DNA from 2 places in the Arthrobacter sp. 2YAF22_2 genome. Region 1 is predicted to be linked to the other one. Evidence: predicted binding sites of a transcription regulator. Region 1 holds the regulator's gene; the other holds the start of a gene.
What was found. Region 1 encodes HspR, which represses chaperone genes until heat shock. Its sites were predicted from a motif close to AAGTTGAGTCNNNNNGACTCAACTT; they were not measured.

Region 1 (8,631 bases):
GGATCCTCGATGACCGCAGTTGCAGCCCTCCCAACGTCCAGTCCCGCCGGACAGGACATCCGCACCAGCACGGCAGCCTCCTTCGAGCATTGGAGGCACCTCATCGCGGAGTCCTTCGTTCCGCTGAGCGCCTCAAGCAAAGATCCGGACAACTTCCGCGGCCGGATGCGCGCCCGCAGGCTGGACCGCATGGCGATCGTCGAAGTGTCCTCCACGGGCCATGAAGTCCACCGCACGCCGGCGCTGATTGCCCAGTCCAACCAGCGCTACTTCAAGCTCAATCTCCAACTGCAGGGCACCGGACTCCTCGTCCAGGGCAACCGCGAGGCCCTGCTGCGCCCCGGCGACCTCTCCATCTACGACACCAGCCGCCCCTACACGCTCGCCTTTGAGGGGAACGCCCGGCTCATGGTGGTGATGTTCCCCTGGGATGCGCTGTCCCTGCCGGCGGACTGCATCGCGCAGCTTTCGGCGGTGCGGATGGCGGCGGACGGAAGCCTCGCCGGGATCGTCGGCCCGTTCATCTCCCGCCTGGCGGAGAACCTGGATGCGCTGAGCGGCCCCAGCGGCTCCCGCCTCGCCACGAACGCCCTCGATCTCGTCTCCACGATGCTGCATTCAGAACTGGACATGGCCCCGGACCGGATGAGGCCGCAGGTCCTCCTGGCGGCCTCCGTCCGCGAATTCATCGAAGCCAATCTGGCCGATCCGTTGCTCTCGCCCGCGTCGATCGCGGCTGCCCACTTCATCTCCACAAGGCACCTGCACAACGTCTTCCATGAATCGGGAACCACCGTGGCGAGCTGGATCCGGACCCGGCGGCTGGAAGGGGCACGCCGCGAGCTGCGGGATCCGCTGCTGGCCGGCCTGCCGGTGGGGGCCGTGGCCGCACGCTGGAGCTTCCTGGATGCCGCCCACTTCAGCCGTACCTTCCGGGACGCCTTCGGCGAATCCCCCAGCGACTGGCGGCGTGGCATGCCCCGGTCCTGAGCCCTGGGCAATGCCGCCGGCTTCCGTTCGCTCGCACACAACACCTCTTCGCGGATAGACAAGACCCTCGGCGCCTCGCCGGAGCACGCTTGATGCAACGCTCTCAGGCCGTACCGGCCGCGTCCGCTGAACTACTCGATGTGGAGTACAACCCATGGAAACCTACGACGCCCTTCTCACCTCGATCACCCCGACGTCCGGTGCGACCCGGACCATCCCGGACCCCGCCACCGGCGAAGCGGTCGGGCAGGCTCCTGTCCACACCGTCCAGGACCTGGAGCACGCCATCGCCGCCGCCACGGCCGCCCAGCCGGCGTGGGCCGCCCTGGGCCACGAGGCCCGGTCCGCCGTGCTCCTCAGGGCCGCTGACGCCGTCGAACGCTCCGCCGAGGAACTCGCCCGCCTGCTCTCCCGGGAACAGGGCAAGCCCCTCAACGGGCCGAACGCCCGCTTCGAGGTCGGCGCCTGCGCCGCCTGGCTGCGCGTCGCAGCCACCACTGCCCTGGAACCGGAAACCGTGGTGGACGACGGCGAGACCCGCGCCGAACTGCACTACCGGCCCATCGGCGTCGTGGGCGCGATCGGTCCGTGGAACTGGCCCATGATGATCACCGTCTGGCAGATCGCCCCCGCGCTGCGCATGGGCAACGCCGTCGTGGTCAAGCCGTCCGAATACACGCCGCTGTCGGTGCTGGCACTGGCTGCGATCATCAACGAAGAACTGCCCGACGGCCTCCTGTCCGTGGTCTCGGGCGGCCGCGACGTCGGCGCACGCCTGGCCGAACACCCGGCCGTCGGCAAGGTCATGTTCACTGGCTCCACTGCCACAGGCAAGGCCATCATCAAATCCTCCGCCGATACGGTCAAGCGTCTCACCCTGGAGCTTGGCGGCAACGACGCCGGGATCGTGCTTCCGGACGCGGATCCCAAGGCCATCGCCGAGGGCCTATTCTGGGGCGCATTCATCAACACCGGGCAGACCTGCGCCGCACTGAAGCGCCTCTACGTCCACGACTCCACGTACGAGGCTGTCTGCGCGGAACTCACCGCCGTCGCCGCCGCGATGCCCATGGGCAACGGCCTGGACGAGGCCAACGTTCTGGGCCCGCTGCAGAACCGGCAGCAGTACGACATCGTCGCGCGGCTCGTGGAGGCCGCCAGGGAATCCGGCGCCCGGGTGCTGCTTGGGGGCAACCCGAACGACGAGCAACCCGGCAACTTCTACCCCACCACTCTCGTGGCTGACATCGCCAACGAGAACCCGCTCGTCGCCGAAGAGCAGTTCGGCCCCGCCCTGCCGATCATCCGCTACAGCACCGTGGATGAGGCTGTTGCCATGGCGAACGCGGTCGACGTCGGACTCGGCGCCTCCGTCTGGTCCTCCGACCCGGATGCCGCCCGCGAAGTAGCCGCCCGCATCCAGGCCGGCACCGTCTGGATCAACAAGCACGGCGCCGTAGACCCCCGCATCCCGTTCGGCGGGGCCAAGCAATCCGGCTACGGACTCGAATTCGGCGTCGAAGGCCTTAAAGCCCTTGGCGTGCCGCAGGTCATCAACGGCTAAGGGCTCCGGCGGAGCGAGTAAGACGGGGGCCGTTGCCACATGTGTGGCTTCGGCTCCGTCTGCATGTAGGACGACCTTGCCGGCGTAGGCCCTGTGGAATCCTGTGCGCTGGTAGTCAATGCCGGTGCCGCGAATAACAAGCCAGGGCCTGTGACAACTGACACACTCAACGTATCGTTATTCTCCCAATGGAGGTTTTAATGTCACGCGAACAAACCCTTCCGGCTACCGGCACCATAGCCGGCAGCGATGCCACCGAGGGCCTGAGCAAGCGCACGCTCGGCGTGCCCGCCCTGGTCTTCATGATCATTGCCGCGTCCGCCCCGTTGACTGTGGTGGCAGGCGGCATTCCCAGCAACTTCGCGGTCACCGGAAACGTTGGCATTCCGCTCTCGTTCATCGTGCTCGGGGTCTGCCTGGCGCTCTTTGCCGTCGGTTACGCGGCCATGAGTTCACACATCCGCAACGCCGGGGCGTTTTACGCCTACATTGCCCAGGGGCTCAGCCGTGCCGCGGGGGTGGGCGCAGCATGGGTGGCGCTCATTTCCTACAACGCAATGCAGATCGGAATCTACGGTCTCTTCGGCTTTGCATCGGCCTCCTTTGTCAATGCCAAGCTTGGGCTGAACGTCCCATGGTGGCTGACCGCGCTCGTGGGCTTCGCCATTGTCGGCTGGCTGGGCATCAACAAGGTCGACCTGTCGGCCAAGATTATCGGCGTCCTTGTGGGGCTTGAATTCTTGGCGGTCATTGTGTTCGACATTGTCTCGTTTGCCGTCAGTCCGGAAGGCGCCAGCGGTGCCGGACTGGCGCCGTCGAACTTGTTCACGGCCGGCGTTGGGGCCGCACTGGCGTTTAGCATGGCGGCGTTCATGGGCTTTGAGTCCGCCGCGATCTACAGCGAGGAGGCCAAGGATCCCACCCGGTCCATCGCCCGGGCAACGTACATTGCCGTCGGCATCATCGCACTCTTCTACGCCTTCTCCGGCTGGGCCATGACCGTCGGCACGGGCCCGAGCCAGATTGTGGCGATGTCCCGGGAGTTCGGCCCTGACCTGGCGTTCGTCTTCCTCTCCAGCCACGGCGCCGCGATCGTCTCCGACATTGCGCAGCTCCTGTTCATCACGAGCTTGCTGGCCGCCCTGATCGCGTTCCACAACGCGGTGGCCCGGTACGTGTTCTCGCTGGGTCGTGAAAGTGTGCTGCCGCGCGGCTTTGCCCGCGTCAACACCCGGCACGCCCCGGTGGCCGGCTCGCTGACCCAGTCCCTCCTGGCCCTGGCCATGCTGGCCGTGTTTGCCGTTGCCGGTATCGGCTCCGAGTTGGGCGAGATGTACCCCGTCCTGACTTTCTTCACGTGGCTGACCAACACGGCGGCCTTCGGCCTGGTGCTGCTCCTGGTCCTCATCTCGGTGGCGGCCATCGGCTACTTTCGTAAGCACGCTGCCGGGTATTCCCTGTGGACCAGGGTCATCGCGCCTGCCCTGGCTGCACTGACGCTGGGCACGGTGTTCGTGCTGATCGTCGTCAATTTCAACGTCCTGATCGGCTCGGACGGCTTCTCGCCGCTTTCCTGGATCCTGCCGGCTCTGGTGGTGGTGCCCGGAATTGCCGGGCTGTTGTGGGGACTTCGGTTGAAGAAGAAGCGTCCGGACATCTACCGGGGCATCGGCTTTGGCGGCGCCCCCGACACCTTCGTCAGTCCTTGACCTCGGTATTCGGTCCCACCGGGTTGGCCCGTCGCGCGGCCGAGCTGTTCAACGACTAGGCTGCGGCGGGTGCGGTCACTGTCCGGGAGGCGGTCTGGTTTCGGAACCAGGTGGCCAGTTTCTTGCCCTTGCCCTTCCACCAGTTGTCCTCATCGCCGCCGTGGCGCCAGCGGAAAATCATCATGACCATCACGAAGACTCCGCCCGCGACGTTCAGCCACGTCCCGCTGGCGGCATATATCAGGGCCGAGACTCCGCTGATGACGATGGAAGGCCAAACCAGGGTCGTAAAGACCGTGGTTGCCACGTAGCGGCGGTGGGACCGCGGCACCGAGAGCGCGCGAATCATGTCGAAGCAGACGCATACCACCACAACTGTCTGGCCCAGGGACAGCAGGACCAGGCCTGGCAGTGATCCAGCCAGGAGGGCCAAGGAACTAAGCCCGGAATTCATGGCCTGCCCGCGATCAGTGCGGGTCCGGGCACCGAGGCACCCGGCGCTGAAGGATCGAAGGTTCGGTGATTCAACATGCGGTGCCCCCCGGCATCTGCCACTGTTCGAATTGCCAGCTCGGGTGCCTGGCCACCTCAATTGAACAGTCTGGCCGACCGCGAGGTCCCGCGAGGCAGGTACTCGACTTTCCGGCTTGCCGCTACGTGGGCAGCTGAACGGTGTACTCAGTTCCTCGATTCGAAGCACTCCGCAGCTGGCACTAGCCGTCGGCCGAACCAGGCGGCCGGACCGGTCAGTCCTTCACCTCGGTGTCAGGACTGTCATGGCCCCCGTCCTGCGCCGGCTCCACCCTAGCGATGGAGCCGGTGGCGGGTGCGGGCGGCGGCGTGAGCACTGAGGCATAGTCGTGCTGGCTCGAGTAGGTCAGGAAGCCCAGGTGCGCCTCATAGCGGTCAAGGACGTCGTCGATGATCTGCTGGTGGGTCACCCCCATCAGGTCGTAACCTTCGGAGCCGGTCTGGGTGAACACCTCCACCCGGTAGTAGACGTCCGTTTCGCGGGACATCCGGCCGCCGAACATGGGCACCGGAGCTTCCAGGGCCTGAACCTCATATTCGAAGTTCCGGTGCTCCGGGATGATGACCACCAGCCGGTGGCTGGAGATTCCGGTCTCTACGTTCGGAATGCTGTCGAGCGTCGCCTGGTAGCCCTGCTTGGTGAACTCCCTGAGCACGTCGGCCAGGGCCGGCTGGGCCACCCGCTCCATGAACTGGGCCACCTGCTTCTTAGATGGATAGGAGCGCATTCCCGCCAGCCGCTGCCGCCAGCTGCGTTCGGGCACGAGGCCGCCGTGCGCGGCAGTCGCCTGCCGGCGCACGACGTGTCCTTCGCGTTCGGCCCGCTCCATCCGCAGCGCTTTGGAGAAGGAGGCCATCACCAGGAAGGCGATGATGGTTACCGGCAGCGCGAAGATGAGCGTGGCGTACTCCATGGTGGTCACCCCGCCGGCCACCAGCATGGCAATGGTCAGCAGCGCGGTCAGCACCGCCCAGAAAATGCGCAGCCACTTGGCGCCGTCCTGGGACGGGTCCGGGATCGAGGAGGAAAAGTTGGACATCACCATGGCGCCCGAGTTCGCGCTCGTGAGGTAGAACAGCAGGCCGGAAAGGGTGCCCAGGCCGATCAGGAAGCCGGCGCCGGGGAACATCTCCAGGAGCGCGTACCAGCCTTGTTCGGGGCTGGCGATGGCGAGTTGCGCGAACTCCGTATTGCCGCTGAGGACCTCATGCATGGCGCTGTTGCCGAAGATGCTCACGATCAGGAAGTCGCACAGCACCGGGGCGGTGATCGCGGCGATGACGAACTCGCGCAAGGTACGGCCACGCGAGATGCGCGCCAGGAACAGGCCCACGAACGGGCCCCACGCCATCCAGAACGCCCAGAAGAACAGCGTCCAGCTCGCCATCCACTGCGAGCCGCCTGCTTCGTACGCGAAAGTCTGCAGGGTGCGGTCGGGGAGGGTGAAGATGAACCGGCCAATGTTCTCCACGAGGGAGTTAAGCAGGAAGGAGGTCTGGCCGGTGACCAGGATGTACAGCAGCATGGCGGCCGCGCTCCAGATGTTCAGTTCGGAGATCCAGCGGATCCCCTTGTCGACTCCGGAGGTGCACGCCGCGATGGTCATGACGACGGCGACAATCACCAGTGCGATCTGCAGGCCCAGACCCTGCTGCAGGCCGAAAAGCAGGGCGAATCCGACATTCAGCAGCACCACGCCGATGCCCATGGACGTGGCCACGCCAAAGACCGTACCCACCAGGGTGAGGATATCGATGGTGTCGCCGATCCCGCCGCGGACGCGTTTGCCCAGCAGCGGATACAGGGCCGCACGGATGGACAGCGGCATACCCCAGCGGTAGGCGAAATAGCCCATGGCCATGCCGAGCAGCGCATACATGGCCCAGCCGGCGATTCCGTAGTGGAACATGGTCCAGACCACGGCATCCTGCGCCGACGCCGGGCTCTGGCCCGGACCCGACGGCGGGCTGATGTACTGGCTGATGGGCCCGGTGACGGAGAAGAAGAGCATGTCGATGCCCACGCCGGCGGCGAAGAGCATGGCTACCCAGGTGAAGAGCTTGTATTGCGGGCGGGAGTGGTCCGGGCCGAGCCGGACTGAGCCTTCCTTGGAAAAGGCGACCCAAAGCACGAACACGATCACCACGGTAATGGTCAGCACGTAGAACCAGCCGACGTTCTGGGCGATCCACGCCACCACGGTCTTCATGGTCGCGGCAGCACCGGCGGGCATCACCATGGCCCAGACGGAGAAGGCAATGATGATGCTCGAAGCGATGATGAAGACGCGCCAGTTAACCTTGGGCCTGAGGTCTTCGATCAGTTCAGCGGGACCCCGGCTGAGCTCCTGGCTGGAGATCGGCGGGCGGTTCTCGAAGTCGGGGACGTTGCTCCGTCGATCCGTGCCGCCGAGCAGCGTCCGTTGGATCACCGTTTTCGGGGGCCCGTCCCCGGGACGGCGGGCGCTTCCTTCTTCAGCCATATTGTCCTCCTCCGGTTGGCCGTTGGTGCCGGCGTCYGTGTGTGGGGACGTCGGCGGCCCCGATCCGGAAGGAAAGGCGGCCGTGCACAGGGGGCACGCGGTGGCGCACGGCCTGCACATTCATGCTAGTCCAGTGCCTCTAATCCGGCCTGCGGCCTACTTGTCCAACGCGCCGGGGCGCCACACCACGAGGGCCTGCGACCGGGCCCGGGGCCGCTGGCCGCGGGCCAGCGTGACGACGTCGCCGGCCGCCCCGGCGGCGAAGATGCGGGAGTCCAACGGCCGCCGGCGCCGGCCGACTTCCTCGGTCAGCTCGGCCACCCGGTTCTGCAGCGCGGCAACCTGGTTTTCCAGCTGCAGAATCCTTTTGATGCCCTCCAGCGAGACGCCCTCCTGGGAGAGCCGCTGCACCTCGCGGAGCCTCGTAACGTCCCGTTGCGAGTAGCGCCGGGACTTGCCGGGCGCGCGGCTGGGCGAGACGATGCCGAGCCGGTCATACTGGCGCAGCGTCTGCGGGTGCATGTCCGCCAGTTCCGCGGCGACGGAGATAACGAAAATCGGCTGGTCGAACTCGATGTCCACGGCAGGACTCCTAGAGCCGGGCCTTGGCTGCCAGGCCGTCGCGGACATCCTCGCCGGCGGTCGCCGCAGCGAAGGCCTTCACGGCCTCTTCAGCGTCCTTGTTCAGCTTCTTCGGCACGGCGACGTCGATGGTTACCAGCAGGTCTCCGGTGGCCTTGGTGTGCTTGACGCCGCGCCCCTTGACGCGGAGGGTCCGGCCGGTGGGTGTACCGGCGGGAACCCGGACTTTGACCTTCTCGCCGTCGATCGTCGGGACCTCGATGTCGGCGCCCAGGGCGGCCTCCGCGAAGGTGACCGGGACGTGGATGCGCAGGTTGTCGCCGTCGCGGGTGTAGAAATCGTGCGGCTTCACGCCGACCGTGACCATAAGGTCGCCGTTGCCGGCCGGACCGTACTGGCCCTTGCCGCGGACCCGGACTTTTTGGCCGTCTTTGATGCCGGCCGGGATGCGCACGTCGATGACTTCGCCGTCCGGCTCACGCAGCCCGATGGTGGTTCCCCGGATGGATCCGGCGAACGAAATACTGGTTGAGGCGGTGCGGTCGGCGCCCTTCTGGGGTGCGCGCTGGAAGGACTGTCCGCCGCCAAAGCCGCCGCCGCCAAAGAGGTCGGCGAACTCGGGCGGGATGCCGCCGGAGGTGCTGTAGCCGCCGGAGTGCCGGCCGCCGCCGCCGGTGAAGAGGCCGCCGAAGAGATCCTCAAAGCCCGCGCCGCCACCGGCTCCGCCTGCGCCGCCGGGCGCAAAGCGCGCCCCGCCGCCCATCGCCCGGAT
Region 2 (2,429 bases), on a different contig from region 1:
CTGGCGGCCTTCGTGCTCGCGGGCCGATGCATCCGAAATGTTCGTGATCACCTCAGCCAGGGCCAGGGCTGCCCGTTCCTTCTCGGTGAACAGATCCGTGTCACGCCAGGCCGGCAGCACCGACAGCCGCTGGGCTGATTCGCCGCCCTTTACGGCATCGCCCACGTGCAGATCCAGGCAGAAAGCGCAGCCGTTGATCTGCGAGATGCGCACGTTCAGCAGTTCAATCAGCGTCTGATCCAGCCCCGCCTCGGTCGCGGCTTCCTTGGCTTTCAGGCCCAAACCGTTGAGCGCGCGCCACGCCGCGGGGTGCTCTTTGTCCAGGAAAACGCTGCGGGTGCCGTGCTCTGGGGCCGAAGTCTCATTCATGCGTCCCAGATTACCGAGGTCCGGCGACATCCGCGGACTCGAAATATGACAAATCTGTCAAATATGTGACAGTCTTGTTTTGCAGCGATACTTCGATCCGGCGGCCGGTTCCTTGGGGGACCCGACCGCCGGATCGCGTCTTTATCGTGGACATGCCCATTTTTGGCGCGCTCACCCCGGACATGTCCAGTGTTGCCCGGCCGCCCGTCGGGACATGCCCAGTCCAGGGTGCCGGTGTTGGACATGTGGGGACTATGTCCGTTGGTCGCGGGCAGAGGAGCGCAGGTCCATTTCTCTGCGCCGGACACCTCTGGCGCCGCCGCACCAGCTGATGGACATATTCGGACTTGTCCGGCGGCTGAGGTCGCGGGAGCGCATGCCCACTTTTCGGCCCGGAACAGACCAAGGTGCATGCGCAGTCCTACGTGTCGGGAATGGGCATATGGGGGCTATGTCCGGTTCCTGGACACAGGGGAGAGCATGTCCACCGCGGCGCGGGGCCAAGGAGGAGCATCTGCCTTGGGCGGAGCGAAGGGGGAGCATGTCCATTGGGCGGCACGAGGGAGGTGCATGTCCTTGGGCTGGCGGCGCACCCCGCGCCCCGCCACGACACCCACGACCCTGACCCCCCACACCCACCGGCCCTAGACAGCAGTTTCGCCGTGGGCAAACATGGAACTAAAGGGGCCCGCATCCAAAGTTGAGCGGTCTAGACTCAACCCTGACGACAGTTTTACCCCAGAAGGAGCTCTCTTTGGACACCAAGTTCACCACCAAGAGCCAGGAGGCTCTTTCGGCTGCAGCCATGAACGCCTCGACGGCAGGCAATCCGCAGCTGGAGCCGGCCCACCTGCTCAAGGCACTGATGGACCAGCGCGAGGGGGTCGCCGTCGCACTTCTGCGCGCCACCGGCAGCGACCCGGATGCCGTCAGCGTCCAGGCGAGTTCCGCGATCAAGGCGTTGCCGTCCAGCTCGGGCAGCTCGGTGCAGCAGGCCCAGCTTTCGCGCACGGCCATGCAGGCCATCAAGAACGCGCAGAACGAGGCAGAGCGCCTTGGAGACTCCTTTGTCTCCACCGAACATCTGCTGCTGGGCCTCGCGTCCGGAAACGACGAGGTCGGCCGGCTGATGCGCGAGGCGGGCGCCTCGCACGAGGCCCTGCTCGCCGCCCTGCCCGGGGTCCGCGGTGACCGCAAGGTGGACAACGCCGACCCAGAAAACACTTTCCAGTCGCTGGAGAAGTACGGCACCGACCTGACCGCGATTGCCCGCTCCGGCAAGCTGGACCCGGTGATCGGCCGCGACGCCGAGATCCGCCGCATCATCCAGGTCCTGAGCCGTCGCACCAAGAACAACCCCGTGATCATCGGGGAACCTGGCGTCGGCAAGACCGCCGTCGTCGAAGGGCTGGCCCAGCGGATCGTCGCCGGCGACGTGCCAGAGAGCCTCCGCGGCAAGACCCTGATCGCCTTGGACTTGGCCTCGATGGTGGCCGGCGCCAAGTACCGCGGCGAGTTCGAGGAGCGGCTCAAAGCGGTGCTGGAGGAGATCAAGAGTTCCGAGGGCCAGATCGTCACCTTCATCGACGAGCTCCACACCGTGGTGGGCGCCGGTGCGTCCGGGGACAGCTCGATGGACGCCGGTAACATGCTCAAGCCCATGCTGGCCCGCGGCGAGCTCCGGCTGATCGGTGCCACCACGCTGGATGAGTACCGCGAAAACATCGAAAAGGACCCGGCTCTGGAACGCCGGTTCCAGCAGGTCTACGTCGGCGAGCCGAGCGTGGACGACACCATCGGCATCCTGCGTGGACTCAAGGAACGCTACGAGGCGCACCACAAGGTCTCCATCTCCGACTCCGCCCTGGTGGCCGCCGCGACCTTGTCCAACCGGTATATTTCCGGCCGGCAGCTTCCGGACAAGGCGATCGACCTCGTGGACGAGGCCGCGTCCCGGCTGCGGATGGAAATCGACTCCGCCCCGGAGGAAATCGACCAGTTGCGCCGTCAGGTGGACCGGCTGACCATGGAGGAACTGGCCCTGACCGGCGAGACCGACG

Region 2: a site for HspR is predicted at 1,067-1,091, ahead of clpB (ATP-dependent chaperone ClpB). Genes of this name have one in related genera too.

The regions. Positions count from the first base shown of each region.
Region 1 is NZ_JBFRFD010000043.1:313-8,943, reverse strand. Features, by position in the region: gene AB4Y86_RS03405 (helix-turn-helix domain-containing protein) at 10-990, shown strand; gene AB4Y86_RS03400 (aldehyde dehydrogenase family protein) at 1,145-2,554, shown strand; gene AB4Y86_RS03395 (APC family permease) at 2,755-4,263, shown strand; gene AB4Y86_RS03390 (hypothetical protein) at 4,319-4,717, opposite strand; gene betT (choline BCCT transporter BetT) at 5,010-7,277, opposite strand; gene AB4Y86_RS03380 (heat shock protein transcriptional repressor HspR) at 7,434-7,859, opposite strand; gene AB4Y86_RS03375 (DnaJ C-terminal domain-containing protein) at 7,870-8,631, opposite strand, start outside.
Region 2 is NZ_JBFRFD010000035.1:4,109-6,537, forward strand. Features, by position in the region: gene AB4Y86_RS02925 (carboxymuconolactone decarboxylase family protein) at 1-369, opposite strand, end outside; gene clpB (ATP-dependent chaperone ClpB) at 1,124-2,429, shown strand, end outside.